One region of the Micromonospora sp. S4605 genome, then DNA from elsewhere that is predicted to be linked to it. Evidence: predicted binding sites of a transcription regulator. Region 1 holds the regulator's gene; the other holds the start of a gene.
The links. Region 1 encodes HrcA, which represses chaperone genes, less so after heat shock. Its sites were predicted from a motif close to GGTTNGCACNCTCNNNNNGAGNGTGCNAACC; they were not measured.
Positions count from the first base shown of each region.

Region 2: the regulator HrcA is predicted to act here: its motif matches at 2,847-2,877, upstream of groES (co-chaperone GroES).

Region 1 covers NZ_QGSW01000145.1:21,809-33,348, forward strand. Annotated here, with positions in the region: gene DLJ47_RS10165 (GlsB/YeaQ/YmgE family stress response membrane protein) at 1-56, shown strand, start outside; gene DLJ47_RS10170 (sugar ABC transporter substrate-binding protein) at 274-1,563, shown strand; gene DLJ47_RS10175 (carbohydrate ABC transporter permease) at 1,560-2,546, shown strand; gene DLJ47_RS10180 (carbohydrate ABC transporter permease) at 2,570-3,400, shown strand; gene DLJ47_RS10185 (MOSC domain-containing protein) at 3,429-4,076, shown strand; gene DLJ47_RS10190 (phytanoyl-CoA dioxygenase family protein) at 4,160-5,065, opposite strand; gene DLJ47_RS10195 (hypothetical protein) at 5,284-6,147, opposite strand; gene DLJ47_RS10200 (enoyl-CoA hydratase family protein) at 6,316-7,122, opposite strand; gene hemW (radical SAM family heme chaperone HemW) at 7,141-8,364, shown strand; gene DLJ47_RS37625 (DUF4870 domain-containing protein) at 8,408-9,067, opposite strand; gene hrcA (heat-inducible transcriptional repressor HrcA) at 9,284-10,306, shown strand; gene dnaJ (molecular chaperone DnaJ) at 10,380-11,522, shown strand.
Region 2 covers NZ_QGSW01000282.1:157-5,841, reverse strand. Annotated here, with positions in the region: partial or broken gene ybaK (Cys-tRNA(Pro) deacylase) at 1-85, opposite strand, end outside; gene DLJ47_RS25400 (THUMP-like domain-containing protein) at 177-1,367, opposite strand; gene DLJ47_RS25395 (DUF397 domain-containing protein) at 1,681-1,872, opposite strand; gene DLJ47_RS25390 (helix-turn-helix domain-containing protein) at 1,863-2,663, opposite strand; gene groES (co-chaperone GroES) at 3,011-3,325, shown strand; gene groL (chaperonin GroEL) at 3,396-5,045, shown strand; partial or broken gene DLJ47_RS25375 (molybdopterin-binding oxidoreductase) at 5,228-5,685, shown strand, end outside.

The sequences.
Region 1 (11,540 bases):
TCGCCGTGGCCCTGGTGGCCGGGGCGGGCCGTCGCCGGGGCGTCACCCACCGGTAAATCCGCACAACCTGAACACCACGGGCGCCCGACCGGCAGGTCGGGCGCCCGTTCGTCTGCGTACGACCTGATTCGCCCCGTTGCCCGGCTGTCCCTCGGGGCAGGGCTGCGATACGGTCGCCTCGCTTCCGCCGGAGCGCCCACTGTCGTAAAGGATTTTTTCCTACTAAGGTGCGGCGGAGAAGGTTAATGCCAGACGGCGCGAGGGAGATATGGCGTGAACAGGTGGAAGCGGCTGGCTCCGGTCACCGCCGTCGTGGCCTCGGCCGCGATGGTGCTGTCCGGCTGCGGCGGCTCGGACGACGACGCGGCGGCCGACAACAGCAAGCTGACGGTCTGGATGATGGGCGAGGGCAGCGAGGCGCAGACCAAGTTCCTCGACGGCGTCGAGACCGAGTTCCGGCAGAAGCACCCGGACACCGACGTGGTGGTCCAGTACATCCCCTGGCTGGAAGCGCCGAAGAAGTTCCAGGCGGCGCTCGCCGGCGGTGAGGGCCCGGACGTCACCGAGCTGGGCAACACCGAGACCCAGGGCTGGGCCGCGCAGGAGGCGCTGGCCGACCTGACGGGCAAGTTCGGCGGCTGGGCCGAGGGCAAGGACATCCTCCCCGACCTGGTGCAGAACGCGCAGCTCGACGGCAAGCAGTACGGCGTGCCGTGGTACGCGGGCGTGCGCGGCATCTACTACCGCACCGACTGGTTCGCCGAGGCCGGCGTGCAGGTGCCGAAGACCTGGGACGACCTGGTCGCCGCGGCCAAGGCCGTGCAGGCGAAGAAGCCGGGCACCTACGGCATCGCCCTGCCCGGCAACTCCGAGCTGCCGTTCTACTCGTTCCTGTGGGGCGCCGGCGCGGAGATCGCCACCAAGCAGGGTGACTCCTGGAAGTCCGGCTACAACACGCCGGAGGCGCAGAAGGCGGTCAAGTTCTGGACCGACCTGGTGACCGTGCACAAGGTCGCCCCGCCGGCCGCCGCCGGCTGGAACGAGATCGACGCGCGGACCCAGTTCGCCACCGGCAAGGCCGCCATGGCGTTCGGCGGCAGCTGGCAGCAGGGCGCCATCAAGAAGGACAACCCGGAGATCGAGAAGGTCTGGGGCACGTTCCCGATTCCCGGCCCCGACGGCCAGCCCGCGCCCGCCTTCGCCGGTGGCTCGGACATCGCCGTCTGGCAGGACAGCGAGCGGCAGGATCTGGCCTGGGACTACCTGACCGTGCTGCTGAGCAAGAAGAACGACGCGGCGTTCGCCGAGAGCCTGGGCTTCTTCCCGGTCTACAAGGACCTGGTCGGTGGGGACAAGTACGCCAGCGACAAGATCATGGCGCCGTTCGCCACCGCCATGCAGAACACCAAGCTCACGCCGCTCACCCCGAAGTGGGTGGAGGTCAGCCGGACCAAGACGGTGACCCAGGCGATGAACAGCTCGGTCATCAAGGGTCAGAAGACGGTCGAGAAGGCCACCGCCGACGCGGCCGCGGAGATGGAAAGCATCCTCAACGCCAAGTGACCACGCTGACCGAGGCGCCGGAGACGTCCGCCGCGCGGGAGACCCCCGCGCGGCGGCGTCGCCGGCTGGACCGCCTCCCGTACCTGCTGCTCCTGCCCTGCCTGGTGATCATCGCCGTGCTGCTGCTCTGGCCGCTCGGCCAGGTCATCGCGATGTCCTTCTTCCGGCTCAACAACGTCCGCCAGCTGCGCGGCGACCGGGAGTGGCCGTGGGTGGGCTTCGAGAACTACGCCGAGATCCTCGGCGATCCGTTCTTCCTCACCGTGCTGCGCAACACGGTGCTCTTCGCGGTGGCCAATGTGGTGCTGACGATGATCCTCGGCACCCTGGTCGGGCTGCTGCTCAACCGGCTGGGCCGGAAGATGGCCGCCTTCGTGGCCAGCTGCGTGATGCTGGCCTGGGCCACCCCGGCACTGACCGGCACCATCGTCTGGAAGTGGATCTTCGACGACACCAGCGGCCTGGTCACCTGGCTCTTCAACGCCCTGCCCGACGGCCTCTCCAGCAGCCTGTTCGGCCGCAGCGACTGGACCGGCTACGGCTGGTTCAACTCGCCCCTGCTGTTCTTCTCGATCCTGACCCTGGTGGTGGTCTGGCACTCGTTCCCGTTCATCGCGGTGAGCGTGCTGGCCGGGCTGAAGAGCGTACCGAGTGAGCTGCACGAGGCGGCCCGGGTGGACGGGGCCGGCCCGTGGAAGGTGTTCTGGCGGATCACCTTCCCGCTGCTGCGGCCGGTCTTCGGGATCCTGATCGTGCTCTCGACGATCTGGGACTTCAAGGTCTTCACCCAGCAGTTCGTGCTCGCCGGCGGCACCCAGGACCGGCCGACGTTCATGCTCGCCATCTACTCGTACGCCGAGGCGTTCTCGCCGCCGCCGAAGTACGGCCTGGGCGCGGCGATCGCGGTGATCCTCACCCTGATCCTGCTCGTGGTGACCGGCTTCTACGTCCGCATGGTGCTCAAGCAGGAGGAGGACGCGTGACGCGACGCGCGGGCAGCGTAGGCGTGAAGCGGATCGCCCTCAACGGCGCGGGTCTGCTGGTGGCGCTCTTCGCGGCCTTCCCGGTCTACTGGATGATCGCCACCTCGCTGAAGCCGAGTTCGGAGATCTTCGCCAGCACGCCCCGGCCGGTGCCGAGCGAACCGACCCTGGCGCACTACCGGGAGATCCTCACCGGCAACCTGATCCCCGGCGTGACCTTCGCCGACTTCTTCCTCAACAGCGCGCTGGTCGCGGTCTCCACCGTGCTGCTCAGCGGCCTGGTCGCGCTGCTCGCCGCCACCGCGGTGGCCCGGTTCCGGTTCAAGCTGCGGACCAGCTTCCTGATCATGCTGCTGGTGGTGCAGATGATCCCGCTGGAGGCGCTGGTCATCCCGCTGTTCCTGATGATCCAGCGGCTCGGGCTCTACAACACCCTGCCCAGCCTGATCCTCACCTACCTCGGCTTCTCGCTGCCGTTCGCGGTCTGGATGCTGCGCGGGTTCGTCGCCGCGGTGCCCAAGGAACTGGAGGAGGCGGCCGCGATCGACGGGGCCAGCCGGGCCCAGATCTTCCGCCGGATCCTCTTCCCGCTGGTGGCGCCCGGCCTGGTGGCGACCAGCATCTTCTCCTTCATCACCGCCTGGAACGAGCTGATCTTCGCGTTGACCTTCATCAACGACCAGGACCGCTACACCCTGCCGGTGGCGATGACCTTCTTCTTCGGCCGCGACGACACCGCCTGGGGTCCGGTGATGGCCGCCTCCACGCTGTTCACCCTGCCCGTGATCATCTTCTTCCTGCTGGTGCAGCGCCGGATGGTCTCCGGCCTGGTCGCCGGTGCGGTGAAGGGCTGAGCGCCGGGGCCTGACTAGGCTGATCACCATGACGGGCAGGCTGGCGGCGGTGAACCTCGGGATCGTCACCGAGGCGGAGTGGGCGGGCGATCCGAGCGGCCGCAGCGGCATCGACAAGCGGCCGGTGGACGGCCCGGTGCAGATCCGTACCGAGGGCGTGGCCGGCGACTTCATCGGCGAGCGGGCCCACCACGGCGGGCCGGACCAGGCCGTCTACGCCTACGCCGAGGAGGACGCCGCCTGGTGGGCCGGCGAACTGGGCCGGGCGATCCGCCCGGGCGGCTTCGGCGAGAACCTGACCACCGCCGCTGTCGACGTGACCGGGGCGGTGATCGGCGAGCAGTGGGCGATCGGGTCGGTGCTGCTCCAGGTGACCAAACCGCGCACCCCGTGCACCACCTTCGCCGGCTTCTGGGGCGTACCCGATCTGATCAAGCGGTTCACCGTGCGCGCGCTGCCCGGGGCGTACCTGCGGGTGCTGCGGGACGGCGAGGTCGGCGCGGGCGACCCGGTCGAGGTGGTCGAGCGTCCGGCGCACGGGGTGACCATCGGCGAGGTGTTCCGGGCGCTGAACCTGGAGCCGGAGCTGCTGCCCCGGCTGCTGGACGCCCCGGACCTGCCCGAGTCGATCCGGGAGAAGGCGCGCCGCCGGCTCGCCGGCCGCGCGCCCCGCTGACCGGCCTCACGTCGGTGTGAAGGAAGTCCGGAAAAGCGGAACGGGCCCCGTCCCGCGAGGGGAGGGGCCCGTCCGGCGTCGGGTCAGCGCAGCCAGGGGATGCTGCGGTCGAGCAGACCGCGCTCCTTGAGCTCCTTGCGCAGCGGGATCTCGTCGTCGATGTAGCCGTCCCAGTTGATGCCCCAGTAGTTCGCGGTGTGCGTGCCCTCACCGCAGAGCTGGCGCTGCACCGGGGTGCGGTTGGCCCACCACTCGCCGTCCTTGTCGATGTGCAGCTCGTCCAGCGGACGGATCCACCGGTAGGTGTAGCCGACGAAGAGCATCTTGCGGGTGATGGTCGACAGGTTGGTCGACCGGGAGTGCCACTGGCGGCGGTCGAAGATGAACGCGTCACCCGGGTTGGCGGTGATCTCCACCGTGCCCTCCGGGTCCGGGTTGTGCACAGTGGTATCCGCCGGGCGGGGCAGCGAGTTCCACAGGTGGCTGCCCGGGATGACCTTGGTGGCGCCGCGCCCGGTCTCCGACAGGTCGGAGAGCACGTAGGCGACCTTCAGCGAGAACATCGGCCGGGGGAGGTTCGGGTCCATCGTCTCCGGGTCGGAGTTCTGCCGGTACCCGTCCTGGTGCCAGCCCCAGTACGGCTTCTCCGGCTCCAGCGCCGGCGGGGTCACGTCCAGGTGGTTGTGGTGGCTGTAGATGTTCCACCCGGCCAGCCCCCACATGTACGGGAAGGCGATCGGGTGGGTGAGCAGGTCGCCGAAGAGCTCGTCCCGGTTCAGGAAGCCCAGCAGGTGCAGGGTGCCGTCCTTGGTGGTGTTGCCCTTGGCCTTCTCCTCGGCGTAGACGCGGTCGACCGCCGCCTCCAGCGCCGCCCGGTGGTCCTCCGTCAGGACGTTCCGCAGCAGCAGGAAGCCCTGCTCGTGGAACTCCTTACGGTCAGTGTCGCTGATCGGCTCGTAACCGGTCCGGTCGCCGTAGTCGAACGCCACGTCGTACCCCTCCCCATGAGGCGAAACCATTGCTGGCACAGGCCGCCGATCGTAACGCGCTGCAAGGGCGGGCGGGAATGCCCGACCCGCCGCGGAGGCGGCGGTCGGACCATGGGCAGTGGTACGAATGCGTTGGGTATACCTCGAACGGCCACGGCGGGGCTATCGCCGGAAATGCCGGTTTGTGCGGTGACTGCGGGTAAGGAGATCGGGGTCCGTCACCCGTCGGCGAAGACCTCCGCCACCACCCGGGAATCCTCCGCGGAGCCGTCGGTCACCCGGTTCCAGGTGCCACCCCGGGCGGTCCACTCCAGGTCGCCGAAGCGCACCCGCTTCAATCCGTGGTCGCTGGCGTGGGAGACCAGCCAGTGCGCGTACCGCCAGCCGCCGCGCTGGTCCGCGGCGGGCACGCTGAGGCCGGTCAGGTCGGTGGCGGCGACCGACGCGGCCAGCCCCCAGTCGAGGGCCAGCCCGCGGGTCAACGCTGCCGTCGCGGCGGTGCCGCGCAGCACCGGATCCCGGCCCACCGTGCAGGCGACCGCGCCGGTGGCGTGCCCGAGCAGCGCCCGGGTGAGCACCTGGGACTCGTCCGCCCACTTCTGGTACGCCTCCGGGAAGGCCGACCGCTGCACCTTCTGCGCCGCGTCGGTGACCCGCATCCGCTCCCAGCCGCGCACCTTCTTCAGGGCCGCGTAGAACCGGTTGGCCGCGTACCGGGGGTCGCGGATCTGCGCCGGAGTGCCCCAGCCCTGGCTCGGCCGCTGCTGGAACAGCCCGATCGAGTCGCGGTCGCCGCCGTCGAGGTTGCGCAGGCCGGACTCCTGGTACGCGGTGGCCAGCGCCACCACCACCGCCCGCTCCGGCATCTTCCGCTGGATCCCGATCGCCGCGATCGTCGCCGCGTTGGCCATCTGGTCGCCGTCCAGCGCCACCTCGCCGTCGGCCTGCACGGTGCAGGTGCGGCTGGCCAGCGGCAGCCGCAGCCCCTCGCCGAACTGGCGGACGACGTACAGGACCCCGATCACGGCGACGAGCACGAGGACGACTCCACCCGCCACGACTGCCCGAGTTCGCACCCACACCCCCTGTTCGACAGCCCGACAAGCGTACGTCCCCGGACGGCCCGTCCGGGTCGTCCGACCGGATCGGGCCTGGCCCCGGGGTTGCGTGCACCGGCCGCTGAGTGACCGGAAGGTTCCCGTTCCGGCAGGTTCCTCACCTGGACACCCGGCCCGCCCGCCCGGGCGGCGTCAGCCCGAGACCTCCGCCGCCTCGTCCAGCTCGGCCACCCAGCGCGGCGGGCGCTTCTCCCGGAACGCCAGCACGCCCTCCCGACCGTCGTCGGAGAGGAAGAAGCCGGTGGAGAGTTCGGCCAGGTCGGCGATCTCGGTGCGCAGGTCGGTGGCGGGCGGCCGGCGCAGCAGCCGCTTCGCCCCGGCGAGCGCGGCCGGCGCGCCACGGACCAGCGAGTCGCAGTACCGGGTCACCGCCGCGTCCAGCCCGTCGGCCGGCACCGCGGCGGTGACCAGGCCGATCTCGGCGGCCCGGCGGCCGTCGAAGGTGTCCCCGGTCAGGTACAGCTCCGCCGCCGCCCGCGGGTGCAGCCGGGGCAGCACGGTCGCCGAGATCACCGCCGGGATCACCCCGATCCGCACCTCGGTGAAGGCGAAGGTGGCCTCCTCGGCGCAGACGGCCAGGTCGGCCGCCGCGATCAGGCCGAGGCCGCCCGCCCGGGCCGGCCCGGCGACCCGGGCCAGCACCGGCTTCGGGCACTCCCAGACGGCGGTCAGCACGTCGCCGAGCATGCCCGCGGGCACCGTTCCGCTGGCGTACGCGGCGGCGGTCTCCTTCAGGTCGGCGCCGGAGCAGAAGACCGGGCCGGTGTGGTCGAGCACGATCACCCGGACCGTGTCGTCGGCGACCGCGGCGGCCAGGCCGGCGAGCAGCTCGGTCATCAGCGGGGTGGAGAGCGCGTTGCGGTTGTGCGGGCTGTCCAGGGTGAGGGTGGTCACCCCGCGGGCCGTGGCGACCCGCACCAGCGCGTCGGGAGAGGTCATGCGGGCACACTAGTGGCCATGCCCGGCGTCCTTCCAGAAGGCGAACCCGTCCCGGCCGACGGTTCGCTGCCCGCCACCGCCACCCGCGCGGTCGGCGCGCGCGGCTTCGGCGTGTACGTGCACGTGCCGTTCTGCGCCAGCCGCTGCGGCTACTGCGACTTCAACACGTACACGGCGGCGGAGCTGGGGGGCGGGGCGAGCCGGGAGAGCTACGCCGACACCGTGCTGGCCGAGCTGGCCCTCGCCGCCCGGGTGCTCGGCGACGCCCCGCCGCCGCGGGTGGACACCGTCTTCGTCGGCGGCGGCACCCCGACCCTGCTCCCCGCCGACGACCTGGCCCGGATCCTGGACGGCATCGACCGCACCTGGGGGCTGGCCGCCGACGCCGAGGTGACCACCGAGGCCAACCCCGAGTCGGTCACCCCGGAGTCGCTCAAGACGCTGCGCGCGGCCGGCTACACCCGGATCTCGCTGGGCATGCAGTCCGCGTCGCCGGGGGTACTGGCGATCCTGGACCGGACGCACAGCGCCGGCCGGGCCACCGCAGCCGCCGCCGAGGCGCGCGACGCCGGGTTCGACCACGTCAACCTGGACCTCATCTACGGCACGCCGGGGGAGAGCGCCGAGGACTTCGCCGCCTCGCTGGCGCAGGTGGTGGCGGCCGGGGTCGACCACGTCAGCGCGTACGCCCTGATCGTGGAGGACGGCACCCGGCTGGCCGCCCGGATGCGCCGGGGCGAGCTGCCGTACCCCAGTGACGACGTCGCGGCGGACCGCTACCTGGCCGCGGAGGCCGCGCTCTCCGCCGCCGGCTTCTCCTGGTACGAGGTCTCCAACTGGGCCCGCACACCGGCCGGCCGGTGCCGGCACAACCTGCTCTACTGGACCGGCGCCGACTGGTGGGGCCTCGGCCCGGGGGCGCACAGCCACGTCGGCGGGGTGCGCTGGTGGAACGTCAAGCACCCCACGGCGTACGCCCAGCGGCTCGCCGCCGGACGATCGCCCGGCCTGGCCCGGGAGGTGCTCACCCCCGACGAGGCGCACACCGAGGACGTCATGCTCCGGCTGCGGCTCGCCGACGGGCTGCCGCTGGCCGGCCTGGACGCGGCCGGCCGGGCCGGCGCCGAGCGGGCGTTGGCCGACGGGCTGCTCGCGGCGCCCGAGTACGCGGCCGGCCGGGCGGTGCTCACCCTGCGCGGGCGGCTGCTCGCCGACGCCGTGGTGCGCGACCTGCTGCCCTGACCGGGGCCGCCCGGAGCCGGCCGGGGGAGCGGCCGGCCCCGGGTCACCTGGTGAAGCTGTAGGTCATCGGGTAGCGGTAGAGCACGCCCTCGTTGGCCTTGAACCCGCCGATGATCCCGAAGATCAGCGGCACCAGCCAGACGAGCATCGGGACGAAGAACAGGATCCCGCAGGTGACCAGCGTGACCACCCAGCCCAGCACGCCGACGATCGTCCAGGTGAGTTGGAAGTTCAGCGCCGCGACGGCGTGCGCCCGGACGGTCGGCGACTGCTGCCCGCGCACCATCATCGCGATGAGCGGCGCCAGCCAGCCGAGCAGGCCACCACCGATGATCACGCCGGCCGCGCCGCCGAAGTGGGCGATCAGGGCCCAGGTCTTGTCCTCGTTATTGGCGAAGCCGGCGGGTGGGCCGTAGCCGCCACCGGTCGGGTAGCCGGCCCCCGGGGGGTAGCCACCGGGCGGCGGGTAGCCGCCGGACGGGGGAGCGCCGGCTGGCGGAGGGTAGCCACCCGACGGCGGTTGGTCACCGGTGGGCGGCGGATAGCCACCGGGCGGGGGATAGCCGCCCGGGGCCGACGCCCCGGACAGTGGTGCGGTGGGTTCGTCACCGGCCGGCTGGCCGGGGACGGCCGACGGAGCGGTCGGGTCCGGCGGCGGTGCGCCGGGGCCGTCGGCTCCCGGGGGGCGAGGCGGTTCAGTCATGCACGTCACGGTAGGGGCAGCCGGCAAGGACGCACCAGAGCGACATCGACCGGCTTGTCCGGATGATCGGCCGGCGCGGGCGCACCGGTGGTCCGTCTTGATCATCGCGTCGGCGGGCCCGCCGACGTAGACTGGCACTCGCTACAGTCGAGTGCCAGGATGCGCCGCGCGGCCGGCAGTGCGCCGCCGGCCGACGTGCGACAGGAGGTGGGGGAGATGGGTCTCGACGACCGCAAGCTCGCGGTGCTGCGCGCGATCGTCGAGGACTACGTCGCCACGCAGGAGCCGGTCGGCAGCAAGGCGCTGGTCGAGCGGCACCAGCTCGGGGTCTCCCCGGCCACGGTGCGCAACGACATGGCCGTGCTGGAGGAGGAGGGCTACATCCGGCAGCCGCACACCAGTGCCGGCCGGGTGCCCACCGACCGCGGCTACCGGCTCTTCGTGGACCGGCTGTCCCGGGTCAAGCCGCTCAGCCCGGCCGAGCGCCGGGCGATCGAGCGTTTCCTGGTCGGCGCGGTCGACCTCGACGACGTGGTGCACCGCACGGTGCGGCTGCTGGCGCAGCTGACCCGGCAGGTCGCCGTCGTGCAGTACCCGAGCCTGGCCCGCTCCTCGGTGCGCCACCTGGAGCTGGTGCCGATCTCCACCACCCGGCTGATGCTCGTGATGATCGCCGACACCGGCCGGGTCGAGCAGCGACTGGTCGAGATGCCCGGGCCGATCCCGGCCGACGACGTCCTCGACCTGCGCCGGCTGGTCAACGAGAAGCTGGTCGGCACCCGGCTGTCGGAGACCCCGCCGCTGGTGCAGGCGCTGGTCGACGAGGCCACGCCCGACCTGCGGCCGGCGATGGCCACTCTCTCCACCGTGCTGCTGGAGACGCTGGTCGAGCGGCACGAGGAGCGGATCGCGCTGGCCGGCACGGCCAACCTGACCCGCGGCGGGCTGCTCGACTTCCAGGGCTCGCTGCGACCCATCCTCGAGGCGCTCGAGGAGGAGGTCGTGCTGCTCAAGCTGATCGGCGAGGTCGAGCCGAGCACGCTGCGGGTCCGGATCGGCGACGAGAACGAGATCGACAACCTGCGTGCCGCCTCGGTGGTCAGCACCGGCTACGGCCCCGGTTCGACCATCGTGGGTGGTCTCGGCGTGCTGGGGCCGACCCGGATGGACTACCCCGGCACCATCGCCACGGTGAGGGCCGTGGCACGCTACGTGGGCGACCTGCTGGCCCAGAACTGACCAGGCAGTACCGACGGCCGGTTCCGGCCGGCGACCGGCGCAACGCGAGACGAACATGAGGACACGGAACGCAGTGGCCAGGGACTACTACGGCATTCTCGGCGTGAGCCGGGACGCCTCCGACGACGAGATCAAGCGCGCCTACCGCAAGCTGGCGCGGCAGTACCACCCGGATGTCAATCCGGATCCGGAGGCACAGGAGAAGTTCAAGGACATCAACGCCGCGTACGAGGTCCTCTCGGACGACCGGAAACGGCAGATCGTCGACCTGGGCGGCGACCCGCTCGCCCCGGGCGGCGGGGGCGCGGGCGGCCCCGGGGGCCCCGGCGGCGCCGGCCCGTTCGTCGGCTTCCAGGACATCATGGACGCGTTCTTCGGCGGCGCGGGTGGCTCCCGCGGACCGCGGCCGCGTACCCGTCCGGGCGCGGACGCGATCCTGCGGCTGGAGCTGGACCTGCACGAGACCGCGTTCGGCGTGGAGGCCCCGATCACCGTCGACACCGCCGTGCTCTGCACCACCTGCTCCGGCGCCGGCACGGCCGCCGGCACCCACCTGGCCACCTGCGAGGCGTGCGGCGGCCGGGGCGAGGTGCAGTCGGTGCAGCGCACCTTCCTCGGCCAGGTGGTCTCGGCCCGCCCGTGCACGGTCTGCCAGGGCTACGGCACCACCATCCCGCACCCCTGCCCGACCTGCGCCGGTGACGGCCGGGTCCGCACCCGGCGGTCGCTGACCGTGAAGATCCCGGCCGGCGTCGAGGACGGCATGCGGATCCGGCTGGCCCAGCAGGGCGAGGTCGGCCCCGGCGGCGGCACCGCCGGCGACCTCTACGTGGAGATCCACGAGCGTCCGCACGACGTCTACTCCCGCAAGGGCGACGACCTGCACTGCCGGGTCACCGTGCCGATGACCGCCGCCGCGCTCGGCACCCGGCTGACCATCAAGACGCTGGACAGCGAGGAGACCGTCGACGTCAAGCCGGGCACCCAGCCGGGCAGCACGCTGCGGCTGCGCGCCCGGGGCGTGCCGCACCTGCGCGGCACCGGCCGCGGCGACCTCTACGTCCACCTCGACGTGCGCACCCCCACCAAGCTCGACGCCGAGCAGGAGCGGATGCTGCGCGAGTTCGCCAAGACCCGGGGCGAGGAGGTGGCCGAGCTGACCAAGCAGGGCGGCTTCTTCTCCCGGATGCGCGACGCCTTCAACGGCCACGCCTGACCCGCCCGCACGCCGCGC
Region 2 (5,685 bases), on a different contig from region 1:
CCGGGGAGACGTCGTACGGATGGGTGCTGTGCGTGATCTTCCGCTTCGCCAGCAGCGCCGTCGCCGGTGTTCCCTGTCCCGCCATGCCCGACAAGCTATCGGCGCGCCGCCCGCCAGGCCATCCGATACCCGCGCCCTGGGACGGGCCGACCGCCGGGCGGCGGGGGGAGGGGTGGTCAGCGGGCCGGCACGGGTTGGCAGAGCAGGGTGGTGGGGGCGCCGGCCACCCGGGTGAGCACCAGGCTGGCGGCGTTGTCGCCGCTCAGTTTCAGGTCGCGGCGCAGCCGCTCCGGCTCCAGCGCCGAGCCGCGCTTGAGGATCTCCACCCGGCCCACCCGCCGCTCACGGAGCAGGGCCCGCAGCCGTTTGAGCGAGAACGGCAGCACGTCGGTGACCGCCAGGCAGCGGGCGTACGGGATGGCGGCCGGCGCGTCGGCGTAGAGATAGGCGATGTCGGGGTCGGCGAGGGTGGCGTCGAGGGTGTCGGCCAGCTCGGCGACCAGGTGGGCGCGGACCACCGCCGGATCCGGGTCGTACAGGTGGTGGCGCACCGGCCCGACCGCCGCCTGCCGGTCGCCGGCGCCGGTCAGCACGTGTGCCGCCGCGCCGCGCAGCACGGTGGCCCGGCGGGGGACCTCGGCCAGCCGGCCGCACCACAGGGTCGCCTCGACCAGGTCACCGTCCACGCTGACCCATTCCGCCTCGGCGCCCGGCGGGATCAGCGCGTGGTCCAGCCCGGGCGCCACCTTCACCACGGTGTACGGCACCCGCTCGGCCAGCCCCAGCACGAAGTCCCACGGCGGCGAGTAGGCGCTCGGGTCGAACACCCGCCGCCCGGTGCCGGCCTTCCGCCGCGCCGGATCGCAGAAGACCGCGTCAACCCGGTCGACGTCGAAGGCGGTGGCGTCACCGCACTCGACCGTGAACAGCTCGGCCACGCCGGCCGCCTCGGCGTTCGCCGCGGCCATCGCGGCGGTCACCGGGTCGGCCTCCACGCCGTACACCCGGATGCCGGCGCGGGCGGCGGCGAGCGCGTCGGCGCCGAGGCCGCTGCCCAGGTCGGCCAGGGTGCGCACCCCGGCGGCGCGCAACCGTTCGGCCCGCCGGTCGGCGACCACCCGGCGGGTGGCCTGCTCCAGCCCCGGGCGGGTGAGGAACATGCCGGCGGCCTCCGGCCCGAACTTGCCGGCCGCCCGGCGGCGCAGCTCGACCTGGGTCAGCGCGGCGGCGGCCAGCCCGGCCGGGACGCCGGCCGAGCGGAGCGCCGACGCCGCGGCCAGCGGGTCGCCGCCGGCCACCTCGGCCGCCGCGGCGAGCGCGGCCGACCCCTCGGCGGTACGCAGGGCGGCGAGCTGATCCAGATCCACCCGGCCATTCTCCCGGCCCGGTTCCGCCTCCTGCGCGTGCCGTCACGTCGGCCGCCGGAGTCCTGGGACGGCACGGTGGCCGCGCAAAAGCTGCTCTCGCTGTCACGGCCTCCCGCTGCGTCATCAGGCCCTCGGGCGAGGTGGCCGGCGATCGACCGTCCCGCGACGCCTGCGGCCCGCGCCCCTGGCCCCGGGCCACTTTCCGCTGGTTGATCCACTCCGGGTGCGGGATCTGGCGGCATCCCGAGCCGGTGGACACCGCGATATCCCGGACACGGCGTGCGGGAGGCCTGGTCCGCCGCCGAGCGGTGGGTCAGTGACGGGTCGGGGTGGCGGCGACGAAGGCCCGCCAGCTCGCCGGGGCGAAGGTGAGCACCGGGCCGGTCGGGTCCTTGCTGTCCCGGACGGCGACCACGCCGGGCAGGTTGTCGGCGACCTCGACGCACGCGCCGCCGTTGTTGGTGCTGCGGGAGGACTTGCGCCAGGCGGCGCGGGTCAGGTCCATGTCTTGGCCACTTCCTCGATCAGCCGGGCGGACTGCCGGCAGGGCAACGCCTCGCCGGTCACAGTCTCCCAGCGTCGTTCGAGGGCGGCAACGTCGTTCGGGCTGTCCACGGTCAGGCCCCGAAGCTGGTTGTCCAGATGGATCAGCTCGGCACCGCTGGCGAGCCTGGCCAGGATGAACGAGCCGCCGAGCCCGGTGTGCCAGGGAGAGTCCGCCGGCACCACGCGGATCTGCACGTTCGGCTCCGCGCCAACGGCCAGCAGATGTGCCAGCTGATCGCGCATGGTGGCCCGGTCGCCGACCTGCCGGCGCAGCGCCTGCTCGTCCAACACGGCGACGAACTGCGGCCGTATGTCGCCGGTCAGCACGGCCTGTCGGGCGAGCCGGGCCACCACCCGCGCCTCGACCTCCTCGGCGGTCAGCTCACCACCCACACCGAGCATCGCCCGCGCGTAGCCCTCGGTCTGGAGCAGGCCGGGGACGGCGCACGCTTCACACCAGCGCAGCGCTATCGCCTCCCGCTCGACCTCCTCCCACGGGCGGAACCAGTCCGGCGCGGCGTGGAGCCGGATCAGCTCCAGCATGGCGACGAAGAGGCCGCCGGTGTCCAGCACCGCGTCGACCCGGGCCAGGTAGTCCGGCTGGACCGGCCGCTCACCGATCTCGACGGCGCTCACCTGGGACGACGAGTAGTTGATCAGCTTGCCCAGCTCCTCCTGGCTGAGCCCCCGTGCCTGGCGGGCCCGGCGAAGCTGATCTCGCAGGAACGTCAGTGTCGGTACCCGGGACATCCGGTCGCTCCCTCCCCTCGGCAACGGTGCCGGCACCGGAGAGTAGGGGGTCGATCACGGTGCGGCGAGGCGTTGCCGGCGTGTCGCGGTGTCCCGTGGCGGAACAGTGGCGGAACTGTGGCGACACGAGGCCCGGGGCGTTGGCACTCTCCTTGACGGAGTGCTAGCCGAGGAATAACCTGCGATTAGCACTCTCACCCTGAGGGTGCCAGCTTCCGGGCCGCGCGGTCCGGGCGCTGAACGCCAGGCGGACCGGCACCCGCGACGACGGCCCCGCCCGGTGGCATGTGGCAGATTGACGCTGGTCGGCACGCCGACCGGTAACGAAACCAGTACCCCAGGAGGGTATGCCCGTGACTACCGCGACCAAGGTTGCGATCAAGCCGCTCGAGGACCGGATCGTGGTCCAGGCGAACGAGGCTGAGACCACCACGGCGTCGGGCATCGTGATCCCCGACACCGCCAAGGAGAAGCCGCAGGAGGGCACCGTCCTCGCTGTCGGCCCGGGCCGGATCGACGACAAGGGCAACCGCGTGCCGATCGACGTCAAGGTCGGCGACACCGTCCTCTACTCGAAGTACGGCGGCACCGAGGTCAAGTACGCCGGCGAGGAGTACCTGGTGCTCTCCGCCCGCGACGTCCTCGCGGTCATCGAGAAGTAAGCAACCGATCAGTGTCGTTGCCCCGGTCCGGCTCGCCGGGCCGGGGCAACGTCGCTTCGAAGGGACATCCATGGCGAAGATCCTGAGCTTTTCGGACGACGCCCGGCACCTGCTCGAGCACGGTGTCAACGCCCTCGCGGACGCGGTCAAGGTCACCCTCGGCCCGCGCGGGCGCAACGTCGTCCTGGACAAGAAGTTCGGTGCGCCCACGATCACCAACGATGGTGTGACCATCGCCAAGGAGATCGAGCTCACCAACCCGTACGAGAACCTCGGCGCACAGCTGGTCAAGGAGGTGGCGACCAAGACCAACGACGTCGCCGGCGACGGGACCACCACCGCGACCGTGCTGGCCCAGGCGATGGTCCGCGAGGGCCTGCGCAACGTCGCGGCCGGCGCCAACCCGACCGGCCTGAAGCGGGGCATCGACGCGGCGGCCAACAAGGTCTCCGAGGCGCTGCTGGCCCGGGCGGTCGAGGTGTCCGACAAGAAGGCGGTCGCGCACGTCGCGACGGTCTCCGCGCAGGACGCCGCCATCGGCGACCTGATCGCCGAGGCGATGGAGAAGGTCGGCCGCGACGGCGTCATCACCGTCGAGGAAGGCTCCACCCTGCACACCGAGCTGGACGTGACCGAGGGTCTCCAGTTCGACAAGGGCTTCATCTCGCCGAACTTCGTCACCGACGTGGAGGCGCAGGAGGCGGTCCTGGAGGACCCGTACATCCTGATCACCACGCAGAAGATCTCGGCGATCGAGGAGCTGCTGCCGCTGCTGGAGAAGGTCCTCCAGAACAGCAAGCCGCTGCTGATCATCGCCGAGGACGTCGAGGGCCAGGCGCTGTCCACCCTGGTGGTCAACGCGATCCGCAAGACCGTCAAGGTCTGCGCGGTCAAGGCTCCCGGCTTCGGCGACCGCCGCAAGGCGATGCTGCAGGACATGGCGATCCTGACCGGCGCCGAGCTGGTCGCCCCGGAGCTGGGCTACAAGCTCGACCAGGTCGGCCTGGAGGTGCTGGGCACCGCCCGTCGCGTGGTGGTGGACAAGGAGAACACCACCGTCGTCGACGGCGGCGGCCAGGCCAGCGAGGTCGCCGACCGGGTGGCCCAGATCCGCAAGGAGATCGAGGCCTCGGACTCCGAGTGGGACCGGGAGAAGCTCGCCGAGCGGCTGGCCAAGCTCTCCGGCGGCATCGCCGTCATCAAGGTGGGCGCGGCGACCGAGGTCGAGATGAAGGAGCGCAAGCACCGCATCGAGGACGCCATCGCGGCGACCAAGGCTGCGGTCGAGGAGGGCACCGTCCCCGGCGGTGGCGCCGCGCTGGCGCAGATCCTGCCGGCGCTCGACGACGACCTGGGCTTCACCGGTGACGAGAAGGTCGGCGTCTCGATCGTGCGCAAGGCGCTGGTCGAGCCGCTGCGCTGGATCGCCCAGAACGCCGGCCACGACGGCTACGTCGTGGTGCAGAAGGTGGTCGGCAAGGAGTGGGGCCACGGCCTCGACGCGGCCACCGGCGAGTACGTCGACCTGGCCGCGTCCGGCATCGTCGACCCGGTGAAGGTGACCCGTAACGCGGTCAGCAACGCCGCCTCGATCGCCGGCCTGCTGCTCACCACGGAGAGCCTCGTGGTGGAGAAGCCGGCCGAGCCGGAGCCGGCCGCCGCCGGGCACGGGCACTCGCACGGCCACGGCCACAGCCACCAGCACGGCCCGGGCTTCTGACCCGGTAGCACCACCGGTCCGGGGCACACCGTCACGCCGACGGTGTGCCCCGGTCGCGTCTCCGGCCCCGCGCCCGCCTCCCCGCGCGAGGCGGTGCGGGCGGCTGGCCACCGCTCCGGGGTGGGATTACGGAACGCTGACGTGGCTACCGACCGGGCCGGCCGATCGGAAAGACTGGCCCGATGAGCACCACGACACGCCGGTACGCCGCGCTGGCCGGGTTCACCGCCGCCGCGGTGGCGATCGGCTCCGCCGAGCTGGTGGCGGTGCTGACCGGCCCCCGCTCGGCTCCGCTGGTCGCCGTCGGCGGGCTGGTCGTCGACACCGTTCCGGAGCCGCTCAAGCAGCTCGGCATCGCGCTCTTCGGCACGTACGACAAGGTCGCTCTGCTGATCGGGACGGCGCTGCTGCTCGGCGCGGCGGCCGCGCTGCTCGGGGTGCTGGCCGTCCGCCGGTTGGCCGTCGGCCTGGCCGGCATCGCGGCCTTCGGGGCGCTCGGGGTGGCCGCCGCGCTGACCCGGGCCGGCGCGGACCTCGCCGACGCCCTGCCCGCGCTGCTCGGTGCCGGGGCGGGCGCGCTGGTGCTCTGGCTCTTCGTGGCCGGCCCGCTGGAACTCGACCCCTGGCCCTGGTCGCCGCC